DNA from 2 places in the Pseudarthrobacter sp. rb genome. Region 2 is predicted to be linked to the other one. Evidence: predicted binding sites of a transcription regulator. Region 2 holds the regulator's gene; the other holds the start of a gene.
What was found. The regulator HrcA, encoded in region 2, represses chaperone genes, less so after heat shock. The targets are predictions, from matches to a motif close to TTNGCACTCGNNNNNNNCGAGTGCNAA.
Positions count from the first base shown of each region.

Region 1: the regulator HrcA is predicted to act here: its motif matches at 2,519-2,545, upstream of groES (co-chaperone GroES).

Region 1 covers NZ_JBWJAR010000004.1:72,415-78,301, reverse strand. Annotated here, with positions in the region: gene ACWRN3_RS07120 (shikimate 5-dehydrogenase) at 1-767, shown strand, start outside; gene ACWRN3_RS07115 (THUMP-like domain-containing protein) at 774-2,012, opposite strand; gene ACWRN3_RS07110 (hypothetical protein) at 2,067-2,447, shown strand; gene groES (co-chaperone GroES) at 2,702-2,995, shown strand; gene groL (chaperonin GroEL) at 3,075-4,685, shown strand; gene ACWRN3_RS07095 (dihydrofolate reductase family protein) at 4,830-5,432, opposite strand; gene ACWRN3_RS07090 (ATP-dependent DNA ligase) at 5,503-5,887, shown strand, end outside.
Region 2 covers NZ_JBWJAR010000002.1:279,491-285,377, forward strand. Annotated here, with positions in the region: gene ACWRN3_RS04005 (GerMN domain-containing protein) at 1-470, shown strand, start outside; gene ACWRN3_RS04010 (16S rRNA (uracil(1498)-N(3))-methyltransferase) at 463-1,236, opposite strand; gene dnaJ (molecular chaperone DnaJ) at 1,239-2,366, opposite strand; gene hrcA (heat-inducible transcriptional repressor HrcA) at 2,455-3,468, opposite strand; gene ACWRN3_RS04025 (DUF3097 domain-containing protein) at 3,640-4,491, shown strand; gene ACWRN3_RS04030 (DUF4870 domain-containing protein) at 4,611-5,021, shown strand; gene hemW (radical SAM family heme chaperone HemW) at 5,081-5,887, opposite strand, start outside.

The DNA of each region.
Region 1 (5,887 bases), on a different contig from region 2:
CCAGCAACAACGGGACCCGGTTCCACAACCACCTTTACGGACAGCTGGACCTGAACTGGATCTACAAGGCCTTCGCGCCCACCAACCTCGAACAGGCCATCGCCGGCGTCCGCGGGCTGGGCATCCGTGGCTGCGCCATCTCCATGCCGTACAAGGAAGACGTCATCGCCCTGGTGGACGAGATGGACCCTTCCGCCAAGGCCATCGACTCGGTGAACACCATCGTGAACACGGACGGGCACCTCAAGGCGTACAACACCGACTACACCGCGATCGAGCAACTCCTCGCCACCAATGCAGTCCCCACGGACTATTCGGTGCTGGTGCAGGGCGCCGGCGGCATGGCCAAGGCCACGGTTGCCGCCCTCCGGGACGCCGGATTCACGGACGTCACCGTCCTGGCCCGGAACGAGGCCGCGGGGCGCGCGCTCGCGGACCAGTACGGCTTCCAATGGCGTGCAGCGATCGACGGCGGGACGGCTGACCTGATCATCAACGTCACCCCGCTGGGGATGGCCGGCGGGACGGAAGCGGACACCGTGGCTTTCCCGGTGGAGGCCATCGAGGCGGCCCGCCTGGTTTTCGACGTGGTGGCGCTGCCTGCCGAAACGCCGCTCATCCGGGCCGCCCGTGCCGCCGGCAAGCCGGTGATCACGGGGGCCGAGGTGGCCACCATCCAGGCACTGGAGCAGTTTGTCCTGTACACAGGCGTCCGGCCCACCCCTGACCAGGTGCGGGCGGCCGAGGAGTTCATGCGCGCCCAGTAGGTGAAGCTAGGCGGGTTCCACCACGATGGCCACCCGGTCCTCACCGAGGCGCGTCAGGACCAAGGTGGCCGTTTTGCCGCCCTTCCTGGCGTTCTTTCCGCCGTGCAGCAGCTGCTTCCGCAGCTCTTCGGGGGTGACCGCGGTGCCGCGCTTCTTGATGTCCAGCACGGTGATGCCCTCCTGCTTCACCCAGGCCTTGAGCGCCTTCACGTTGTAGGGCATGACCTGCAGGACCTTGTAGGCCCGCGCGAACGGGGTGGCCAGGAGTTCGGGAGCGCAGATGTAGGCGATGTGTTCGTCCACCAGGTGCCCGCCGAGCTGCAGTGCCACGTCTGCCACCAGTCCCGCGCGGATCACGGCGCCGTCGGGTTCGTACAGGTATCCCTCCACCGGGCCCACCGGCGCTGACGGGCCGGCGCCGAAGTCCTCGGCACTGGTCAGTTCCGCCGGAGACTGCGGCCCCAGGACCAGGGCAGCGCGCCGGACCCCGGGCCTGCGCACGGCGTTGAACCACAGGGTCACCTCCGTGACGTCCCCGGCCACCGATACCCACTGCGCCTCACAGCCCGCAGGCACGGATTCGTGCGGCATGCCCGGGCCCATTTTCACTCCCACGGCCTTGCCCTGGGCAGCCAGTGATTCCACAAAGGACAACGGCGGGGAGAATGCCTCAGGGTCCCAGATCCGCTTGGTGCCGGAGGTGGAGGTGACCCGCCGGGCGGGGTCCAGCCAGACGCCGTCCATCCCGTCCAGCGGAACCGATTCCGCATCGGCGTGCACCACCGTGGCGTTGGGGAACGGGATGAGGTTCACCGTGGCGCACGCCGCGGTGGTCTCGTCCATTTCGACGGCCGTGACGTTGATGTCCAGGGAGGCCAGCGCCAGGGAATCGGCGCCGAGGCCGCACCCCAGGTCCGCCACGCGGCTGATCCCCGCGGCAGCGAACCGCTGGGCGTGGTGGGCGGCGACGTTGAGGCGCGTGGCCTGCTCCAGGCCCGCCTGGGTGAACAGCATCTGCCGGGCGAACTCCCCGAATTTCCCCTCTGCCTTGGTGCGCAGCCGTGACTGGGTCAGGACGGCGGACACGAGCGCGGGCGGGTGCCCGGCTTTCCGGAGCGCGGAGTTCAGCTCGAACGAGTCCTCGTCCCGGTAGGGGCCCAGGGACGCCAGCAACTCCCAGCCTTCGGGGGTCAGCAATGGTGCGATCTGGTCCTGTGCAATCTGGTCCTGGGGAGCGTGAGCCATGGGTTCCAGCCTAGTGGAGGAGCGCGTGGCCGGGATGCGGATAGTGTTGAATCCATGGATGAGAGCGCAGCCCCCCGCGAGACCGGCGACCACGAGTCCGGCGACCGCCATCCGGCCAGGTTCGCCCGTCCTGTGCTGATCGCGGCCGCCGTCGTGGCCGTGGTCTCCATCGCGTTGCTGGTGTTCATCTTCCTGCTGGATACGTTCAACGCCACCGTCTACTCCGTGGGCGGCAACGACGTCCAGGACAACACCCAGGAGGCCCGGGACATCCGCGGGCTGTACGACGGCGCGCGGGCTGGGAGCATCTTCTTCCTCGTTGCCGCGCTGCTCGCCGCAGCGGTGTCCGGCTGGGTGCTCTTCCGGGGACGGAAGCAGGGCGGCGGCGACACGGAGGGCGGCGAGGACGTGGACTTCGACGACCTGGGCCGGTAGCGACAGAGCGTCCTTTCGGTCCCCGGTTACCCGCCGTCGTCCACTCCAGGCTGTACGCCCATGACGAAACGTTGGCACTCACCTTGACCGAGTGCTAACCCTTACATAGAGTCTTCATTAGCACTCTCCCTAGGAGGGTGCTAACACATGAAGAGCTGCCAGCCAGGCTGCTGCCGGCACCGCGACGACGGTTTGCCAGCTACGGCGGAAAGCTTTCCAGTCCACGAATTTGCTGACGAAAAGGAGAGGTCCGAGTGTCGGTCTCTATTAAGCCTCTTGAGGATCGTATTGTTGTTCGCCCGCTCGAAGCCGAGCAGACCACGGCTTCCGGCCTGGTCATCCCGGACTCCGCACAGGAGAAGCCGCAGGAAGGCGAAGTTGTCGCAGTAGGCCCCGGCCGCTTCGAAGATGGCAACCGCGTTCCCGTTGACGTAGCAGTTGGCGACGTCGTCATCTACTCCAAGTACGGCGGAACCGAAGTCAAGACCGGCGGCACCGAGTACCTCGTGCTGTCCGCCCGCGACGTCCTGGCAATCGTCGTCAAGTAATTCTTCCGGATCCCCGTGCTGCCGGCCATGCTCACGCTGGCCGGCAGTGCGGGGTTTCTGTCTTTGAAAGGACAAAACCATGGCAAAGCAGCTTGCGTTTAACGACGCTGCCCGCCGGTCCCTTGAGGCCGGCATCGATAAGCTCGCGAACACCGTCAAGGTGACGCTCGGCCCCCGCGGCCGCAACGTCGTCCTGGACAAGAAGTGGGGTGCCCCCACCATCACGAACGACGGCGTCACCATCGCCCGCGAAGTGGAACTGGACGATCCCTACGAGAACCTTGGCGCCCAGCTGGCCAAGGAAGTAGCCACCAAGACCAACGACGTTGCCGGCGACGGCACCACCACCGCCACGGTCCTGGCACAGGCCCTGGTCAAGGAAGGCCTGCGCAACGTTGCAGCCGGCGCTGCCCCCGGCCAGATCAAGCGTGGCATCGAGGTCGCGGTTGAGGCCGTGGCTGCCCGCCTGCTGGAAAACGCCCGCCCGGTCGAGGGCACCCAGGTGGCCAACGTTGCGGCGATTTCGGCGCAGAGCGACGAAATCGGCGAGCTGCTCGCCGAGGCCTTCGGCAAGGTGGGCAAGGATGGCGTCATCACCATCGAAGAGTCCTCCACCACCCAGACCGAACTGGTCCTCACCGAGGGCATGCAGTTCGACAAGGGCTACCTGTCCCCGTACTTCGTCACCGACGCGGAGCGCCAGGAAGCAGTCCTCGAGGACGCGCTCATCCTGATCAACCAGGGCAAGATCTCCTCGATCCAGGAATTCCTGCCGCTGCTCGAGAAGGCACTGCAGAGCTCCAAGCCGCTGTTCATCATCGCCGAGGACGTTGAGGGCGAGGCCCTGTCCACGCTGATCGTCAACCGCATCCGCGGCACCCTGAACGTCGTAGCAGTCAAGGCTCCCGGCTTCGGCGACCGCCGCAAGGCCATGCTGCAGGACATCGCCACCCTCACCGGTGCGCAGGTTGTCTCCCCGGAACTGGGCCTCAGCCTGGACTCCGTGGGCCTGGAGGTGCTGGGTACCGCCCGCCGCATCACCGTCACCAAGGACAACACCACCATCGTGGACGGCGCCGGTTCTGCCGAGGACGTCGCTGCACGCGTTGCGCAGCTGCGCGCCGAGCTGACCCGCACCGATTCCGACTGGGACCGCGAAAAGCTCCAGGAACGCCTGGCCAAGCTTGCCGGCGGCATCGGAGTCATCAAGGTCGGCGCTGCCACCGAGGTTGAGCTCAAGGAAAAGAAGCACCGCATCGAGGACGCTGTGTCCTCCACCCGCGCTGCCCTCGAAGAAGGCATCGTTGCCGGCGGCGGCTCCGCCCTGATCCACGCCCTCAAGGCACTGGATGAGGACGCTTCCGTCAAGGCCCTCGAAGGCGACGCCGCCGCTGCTGTGGGCATCGTCCGCCGCGCACTGGTGCAGCCGCTGCGCTGGATCGCCCAGAACGCTGGTTTCGACGGCTACGTCGTCACCTCCAAGGTTGCAGACCTCGAGACCAACAACGGGTTCAACGCCAAGTCCGGCGAGTACGAGGACCTGATCGGCGCCGGCGTCATCGACCCCGTCAAGGTCACCCGTGCAGCCCTCCGTAACGCGGCCTCCATCGCCGCCCTGGTTCTCACCACCGAGACCCTGGTCGTGGAGAAGCCGGCCGAAGAGGACGAGCACGCAGGCCACAGCCACTAACGCTGCGCCCTGGCGGCTTACCGCTGAAAAGGCTGGTCCGGCATCTGCCGGGCCAGCCTTTTGCGTTGTTGTCTGGGACGGTGGGTGGGCCCACGCCGCCAGGGCTCCCTGGCCGAGCGAAGCGAGGTTAGGGGACGGTGGGGACTAGGTGGCCGCCATCTCCTGCGTCTCCACTTCTCCCGCGCGCTCGTACACCAGCGACACCGCCCCCTTCGGAAAACTGCGGGCCGGCTCGGCCAGCGTGAAGGTGGAGGGCACCGTTCCCTCATCGAACAGACGCTTTCCCTGGCCCAGGACCAGCGGGTACAGCCAGAGGTGGAGCCGGTCCAGCACTCCTGCCGCCATGAGGGACCGGATCAGGACCCCGCTGCCGAACATGTGCAGCTGCCCGAACCCGTCCCGGAGGCCGCCCGCGGCCGCGGCATCCGGCAGGACAGTGGCGCCGGCCCAGTCCGGGTCCGCCAGCGTGCCGGAGACAACGAACTTGGGCACTCGGTTGAGGGCATCGGCAATGTCACCGGACTGGTGCGGCCAGTAGGACGCAAAGATTTCATAGGTCTTCCGGCCGAGGAGGAGGGCATCCATCCGACTGATCTCGTCCGCTATCGACGCGCCGGCCTCGTCGTCGGACACCGGCGCCTGCCAGCCGCCGAACGCGAATTCGCCTTCGGGGTCTTCTTCACGGCCGCCCGGCGCCTGGTAAACGCCGTCGAGGGTGATGAACAGGTTCGCCACGATGATCCCCACGCGCACATTGTGGACCCGCACCGGGGCTGTGTCCAGTGTCCCTGTCCGGTGCCCGTGGCAGGATGGTGCCATGCTGCTCCTTGAGCTCGTGGACACCACGAAAACCGTCGCATCGACCCGGTCCCGGCTCGCGAAAGTGGATGCTTTGGCCCGCCTCCTGCGCCGGCTGGAACCCGCGGAGATCCCGACGGCGGTGGGTTTGCTCAGTGCCAAGCCCCGTCAGGGCCGGGTTGGCGTCGGTTGGAGCGCCGTGGCGGCGGCCAAGGAAGAACCCGCCGCGGAGCCAAGCCTCACCGTGGCGGATTTTGATGCCGCGCTGGACCGGCTCCTGGCAACAGCGGGTAGCGGGTCGGGTGCGGGGCGGGCGTCCATCCTCGGGACGCTGATGGGAGCGGCCACCGCGTCGGAGCAGTCATTCATTGCCGGCGTGCTGCTCGGGGAACTGCGCACCGGCG
Region 2 (5,887 bases):
TCCAACAGCTGATCTACACGGCAACCGCTGCCGCCGCCAGTTCGGGCCTGATCGACACAGGGCAGCAGGTCCGGGTGCGGATCCTCGTAGACGGCCATACGGACTACGTCGCGTTCGGAAAAGTCCAGCTGGGCGCACTGATGACCCGTGCTGCCGGGCTGGTGGCGCCGGTGTGGATCATTGATCCGCAGGAAAACACGGAGGTGCCTGCCGGCAGCGTAAAGATCACCGGCCGCAGCACGTCGCCGGGAGCAAAGCTCCGCTGGCAGATCCTGCAGTCCGGGGACGGCGGAAGCAAGGCCCCGTTCCTGACCGGTGAAACCACGGCCGGCGCCGGGCAGGGGCAGGCGGGCGTCTTTACGCTGGCACTGACCTTGCCGGCCGGCGGCTATGAGCTCCGGGTGGCGCAGGCAGGTTCCGGCGGGGAGCCGGACCGAAACGAGGACACCAGGTCCTTCAAGGTCAGGTAGCTGTCCACCGGCCAAGGATGTCGCTTGCAAGCACGACGGCGGCCGGCCCGGCCGTGGAGGACCGCAGGACGTGGTGTCCCAACAGGGCGGTCACAGCGCCTTTGTCGCAGAGTTTCGTTACTTCCCGCGGGCTGATTCCGCCTTCCGGGCCGACGATCAGCAGGACTTCCCGGATGCCCTCGTGCCCACTCCCCTGCCACGCTTCCAGGACGGTGCGCAGCGGACGCACGGCATCTTCGTGGAGGATGACGGCCAGGTCTGCACCCTCCACGGCGGCGGAAAGCCCGGCAGTATCGACGGCGGCCCGGACCTCGGGGATCCAGGCGCGCCGCGCCTGTTTGGCGGCGGCGGCCACAGTGGACTCCCACTTGGCATGGGCGCGGGCGGCCCTGTCACCTTTCCAGCGGACGATGGACCGTTCCGACTGCCAGGGTATGACGGCATCGATGCCCAGCTCGGTGGCGGTTTCAATGGCCAGTTCGTCGCGGTCGCCCTTGGCCAGGGCCTGAACCAGGACCAAGCGGACGTCCGGCCGGTCTTCCATTGCCAGTGCGCCGCACTCCACTCCAAGTCCCGAGGCCGCGGCGGAGACGACCTTTCCGCTCATGCGGGCGCCGGCGCCGTCGACAATGTCCACCGGCTCGCCCGGAGACAGGCGTTTGACGGTCACTGCATGCCGGGCCTCCGCCCCTTCGAGGACAAAGATCCGGCCGGGCACCATGCCCGCCAGTGAACCGGCGGAGGTGAAGAAGACGGGGTTGCTCACCGCTACAGGTTACCGAGCCGGTCCCGGAGCTTGGCGAACATGCCGCCGCTGGCGGCGAGCTTGCCCTCGGTGAGCTGTTCGCCGCGGAGCTTGGCGAGCTGCCGGAGGAGGTCCTCCTGTGCCGGGTCGAGCTTGGCCGGAGTGTCCACCTGGAGGTGGACCTTCAGGTCCCCGCGGCCGTATCCCCTCAGGTGCGTGACACCCAGGCCACGCAGGGTAATGATCTCGCCGGACTGAGTTCCGGGCTTGACGTCGATGTCCTGCGTACCGTCGAACGTTTCCAGGCTGACGTCCGTGCCCAGTGCGGCCGCCGTCATGGGGATGTGCAGCGTGGCGTGCAGGTCATCGCCTTCCCGTACGTAGGTGGCGTCATTGTTGACGCGGATTTCCACGTAGAGGTCACCGGTCGGTCCACCTGCAGGTCCGGCTTCGCCCTGCCCGGCGAGCTGGATCCGGGTTCCGGTGGCCACACCGGCGGGAACCTTGATGGTCAGCGACCGCCGGCTGCGGATACGGCCCTGGCCGCTGCACTCGTTGCAGGGATCCTTGATGACCGTGCCGAAGCCTTCGCAGGTGCCGCAGGGGGCGGCCGTCATGACCTGGCCCAGGATGGAGCGCACGGCCCGCTGGACCTGGCCGCTGCCGCCGCAGATGTCGCAGCGCTCCGGGTGGGTGCCGGGCCGGCAGCAGGATCCGTCACAGGTGGGGCAGACCACGGCAGTGTCCACTTCGAGCTTCTTGTTCACGCCGAACACGGCGTCGCGAAGGTCGATCCGGACGCTGATGAGGGCGTCCTGGCCGCGGCGGACGCGGGAAGCCGGGCCGGAGGTGCCCCCGGCGCCGAAGAAGGTGTCGAAGATGTCCTGGAATGCGAAGCCCTGGCCTGCGTAACCGGCACCGCCGAAGCCGTTGTCCGTGCCGTTCTCGTTGCCCGTGGTGTCGTAGATCCTCCGCTTTTGGGGGTCGGAAAGGACCTCGTAGGCGTGAGTTACTGCCTTGAAGCGTTCTGAAGCGTCCGCACCGGGGTTTACGTCCGGGTGAAGGGTGCGGGCCAGTTTGCGGTAGGCCTTTTTGATCTCTTCGCCCGTAGCTTCGGGTGAGACTCCAAGGACGTCATAGTGGCTGCTCAAAGTTCGTATCTCTTCCTTGTTGTACTGCGTTCAGTGTGGGCGGCCCCGCTCTGTGGTCCGGTCCCGAAAAGGCTCCGGCGGCGAAGAGTCAGGGCCCCAAAATCCTGGAAAGGTAGCGGGCCACAGCCCTGACGGCGGCCATGGTGGTGGGATAGTCCATCCTGGTTGGGCCGAGGATCCCTACCTTCGCGGCGCTGTCCGGGCCGTAGCCGGTGGCCACCACGGAGGCTTCGGCAAGGCCGTCATAAGGGTTTTCCCTTCCGATACTGACGGCCACTCCCCGGTGGTCCTGGGCCATTTCGCTCAGCAGCCGCAGCATCACCACCTGCTCCTCCAGTGCCTCGAGCACGGGGCCGATACTGAGGGGGAAATCCACGTTGGACCTGGCCAGGTTCGCCGTTCCGGCCATGACCATCCGGTCCTCCCTGGTGTTTTGTGCCAGGCCCTCCAGTCCATGCGCCAGCGCGTGCGCGGCCTGGCGCTGGCCGTGCGCAGTTCCGGCTACGACGGCGGGGAGCGCCTTGGCCAGCTGGCTTAGCGGAGTTCCGGCCAGCGCGGCAAGGAAGCGGGTACGGAGCGCGGCCAGTGCGTCGTCGCCAAGGTCCTGGCCGACGTCGATGACCCGCTGCTCCACCTTGCCGCTGTTGGCAATCAGCACCACCAGCACCTTGCGGGGGGCCAGGAGCACGAACTCGATGTGGCGCACCAGTGCCTTGCTGAGGTGCGGATACTGGACCACAGCCACCTGGTTGGTCAGCTGCGACAGCAGCCGGACGGTGCGGTCCAGGACGTCGTCGAGGTCGTCTGCGCCTTCCAGGAGGGACTGGATGGCCCGGCGCTCCGCTGCCGACAGGGGCTTGACTGCCGAGATCTGGTCGACAAAGAGCCGGTAGCCCTTGTCTGTGGGAATTCGCCCTGCACTGGTATGCGGGGCAGTGATCAATCCCTCGTCTTCAAGGGCCGCCATGTCATTGCGGATGGTTGCGCTGGAAACGCCCAGATGATGCCGCTCGACCAGGGCCTTTGACCCGACCGGTTCGCGGGAGTGGACGTAGTCCTCCACGATGGCCCGCAGCACTTCCAGTTTGCGTGGCTCGCTCACTCTCCACCTCCATCCATGGTCCGGGGCGCATACCCCGCCAGGTGCCACCAGTGTTAGCACTCGACATGCCTAAGTGCTAACAGTCTATTATGCCTCGGCCCGTTGTTAGCATTGGTACCGCTCCGGGCGAAATTCCGGTGCGGAGGACCTAGCGCTAGGCGGATCGAATCCATGGATTACCAAAACTGGGGGCCCCGCGGCATTTCCGCCCCGGCCAAGGCGGAATTGCCCGAGGTTCCGGTGGAGCGGGGCATGGTGCTCGAGGATGTCCAGTCAGGCTGGGTCGGCGCCGTCACCCGGGTGGAAAAGTCCGGCGGCATGCACGTCGTGGCCCTGGAGGACCGCCGCGGGAAGTCCCGGTCCTTCAAGCTCGGCTTCGGTTTCCTCCTTGAGGGCCGGCCCATCCGGCTGATGCCTCCCGCCGCCCGGCCGGCAGCCGCCGGCCCCGCCGCCGGCAGGACAGCCTCAGGCTCCGTCCGGGTCTCCGGCCAGCGGGCCCAGGTCGCCAAGGCAAGCCGCATCTGGGTGGAGGGCAAGCACGACGCCGAACTGGTGGAAAAGGTCTGGGGAGACGACCTTCGGGTGGAAGGCATCGTCGTCGAACCCCTGCACGGCATTGACGACCTCGCCGCCGCAGTTGCCGCCTTTAAACCCGGTCCGGGCCGTCGCCTCGGCGTGCTCGTGGACCACCTCGTCCCTGACTCCAAGGAGTCCCGCATAGCCGACGCCGTCATGGCATCCCCCGGCGCGGCCGGAAATGTCCTGATCGTCGGCCACCCCTATGTGGACGTCTGGCAGGCGATCCGCCCCGCTGTCCTGGGCATTGACAAATGGCCGTCCGTGCCCCGCGGACAGGACTGGAAGACCGGAATCCTGAAGGCCTTTGGCTGGCCGCACGCCACCAAGGAGGACATCGGCCTGGGATGGCAAAAACTACTGGGCGCCGTACGTACGTACGCGGACCTGGAAGCGTCGCTGCTGGGGCGGGTTGAGGAAGTCATCGACTTCCTCACCGCCCCCTGAAGGCCGGACACCGGCCCGGGAGCCAGTATTCTTGGTAATGCAGCGCCTTTTCCCAAGGCCGCTGCACACCGCGCCCATATATGAAGTCAGCACCACTTGCACCTCCGAAGGAACAGACTGTGGCAGAAAACGCACGTGATCACAGGGACGGCCAGGGCCGCTCCGAGTACCATGGCGTCCCCGCCAATGCGCTGCCGCTCACGGCCAGCGAAGACCGCCAATGGGCCACGCTCGCGCATTTCGGTGGGATCCTGGGGTGTGTCCCCTCGCTGCTGATCTACCTGATCTTCCGTGACCGCGGGCCATTTACCGCGCAGGAATCCAAAGAAGCGCTGAACTTCAGCCTGCCGCCCACCATCGCCGCCGTGCTGGCCAACATCCTGGTGTTCATCCCCTATGTGGGAAACATCTTCGCGGTCATCGCCACTCTGATCTGGGTGGCGCTCACCTGCTTCTCCGTGGCAGCAGGGATCCACGTCAACAAGGGCCAGCCGCACCGCTACCAGTACAACCTGCGCTGGATTAAGTAGCCGCTCAGAGCTGCGGGGCCACTGGCCCCGCAGCGCGGATCCGACGGGCGTCCGCCCAGTCAGTCGGGCAGGATACGGCGGACCACCGCGTCCGCCAGGAGCCTGCCCTTGAGCGTGAGGACCAGACGGCCCTGGAAAGCAGCGACGGGCTCCACCAGGCCGTCAGCGATCAGGCCGGCCACTTCGTGCCGGCCGGCAGAGCCAAGAGTGGAGACTTCAAGCCCTGACTGCAGGCGCGCCTCCAGCATTACCCGCTCCAGGTTTCTGGTCCCGGCATCCAGGGTCTCCCTGCCCGCCGCAGGCGAATGCCCCTGGGCCAGACGGTTCGCATAGGCGGACGGGTGCTTCACGTTCCACCAGCGCACCCCGCCCACGTGCGAATGTGCGCCGGGGCCGATGCCCCACCAGTCGTCGCCACGCCAGTAGGCCAGGTTGTGGCGGCACGCGTGCTCCGGGCTTCGCGCCCAGTTGCTGACCTCATACCAGCCGAGTCCGGCTTCGGTGATGAGCTGGTCGGCGAGTTCGTACTTGTCGGCGTGGTCGTCGTCGTCAATTCCCGGCACCTCGCCGCGGCGCATCTGGGCGGCCAGCTTGGTCCCGTCCTCGACAATCAGGGCGTAGGCGCTGATGTGGTCCGGCTGGTAGGAGAGGGCAGTTTCCAGGGAGTGGCGCCAGTCGTCCAGCGACTCCCCCGGTGTGCCGTAAATCAGGTCCAGGCTGACGTCCAGTCCGGCCTCCCGCGCCCACTGCACCACCTGCGGAACCCTGCTGGGCGTGTGGGTGCGGTCCAGGACCTTGAGCACGTGCGGGACGGCGGACTGCATGCCGAAGGAGACCCTGGTGAAGCCCGCCTCCTTGAGGACGGC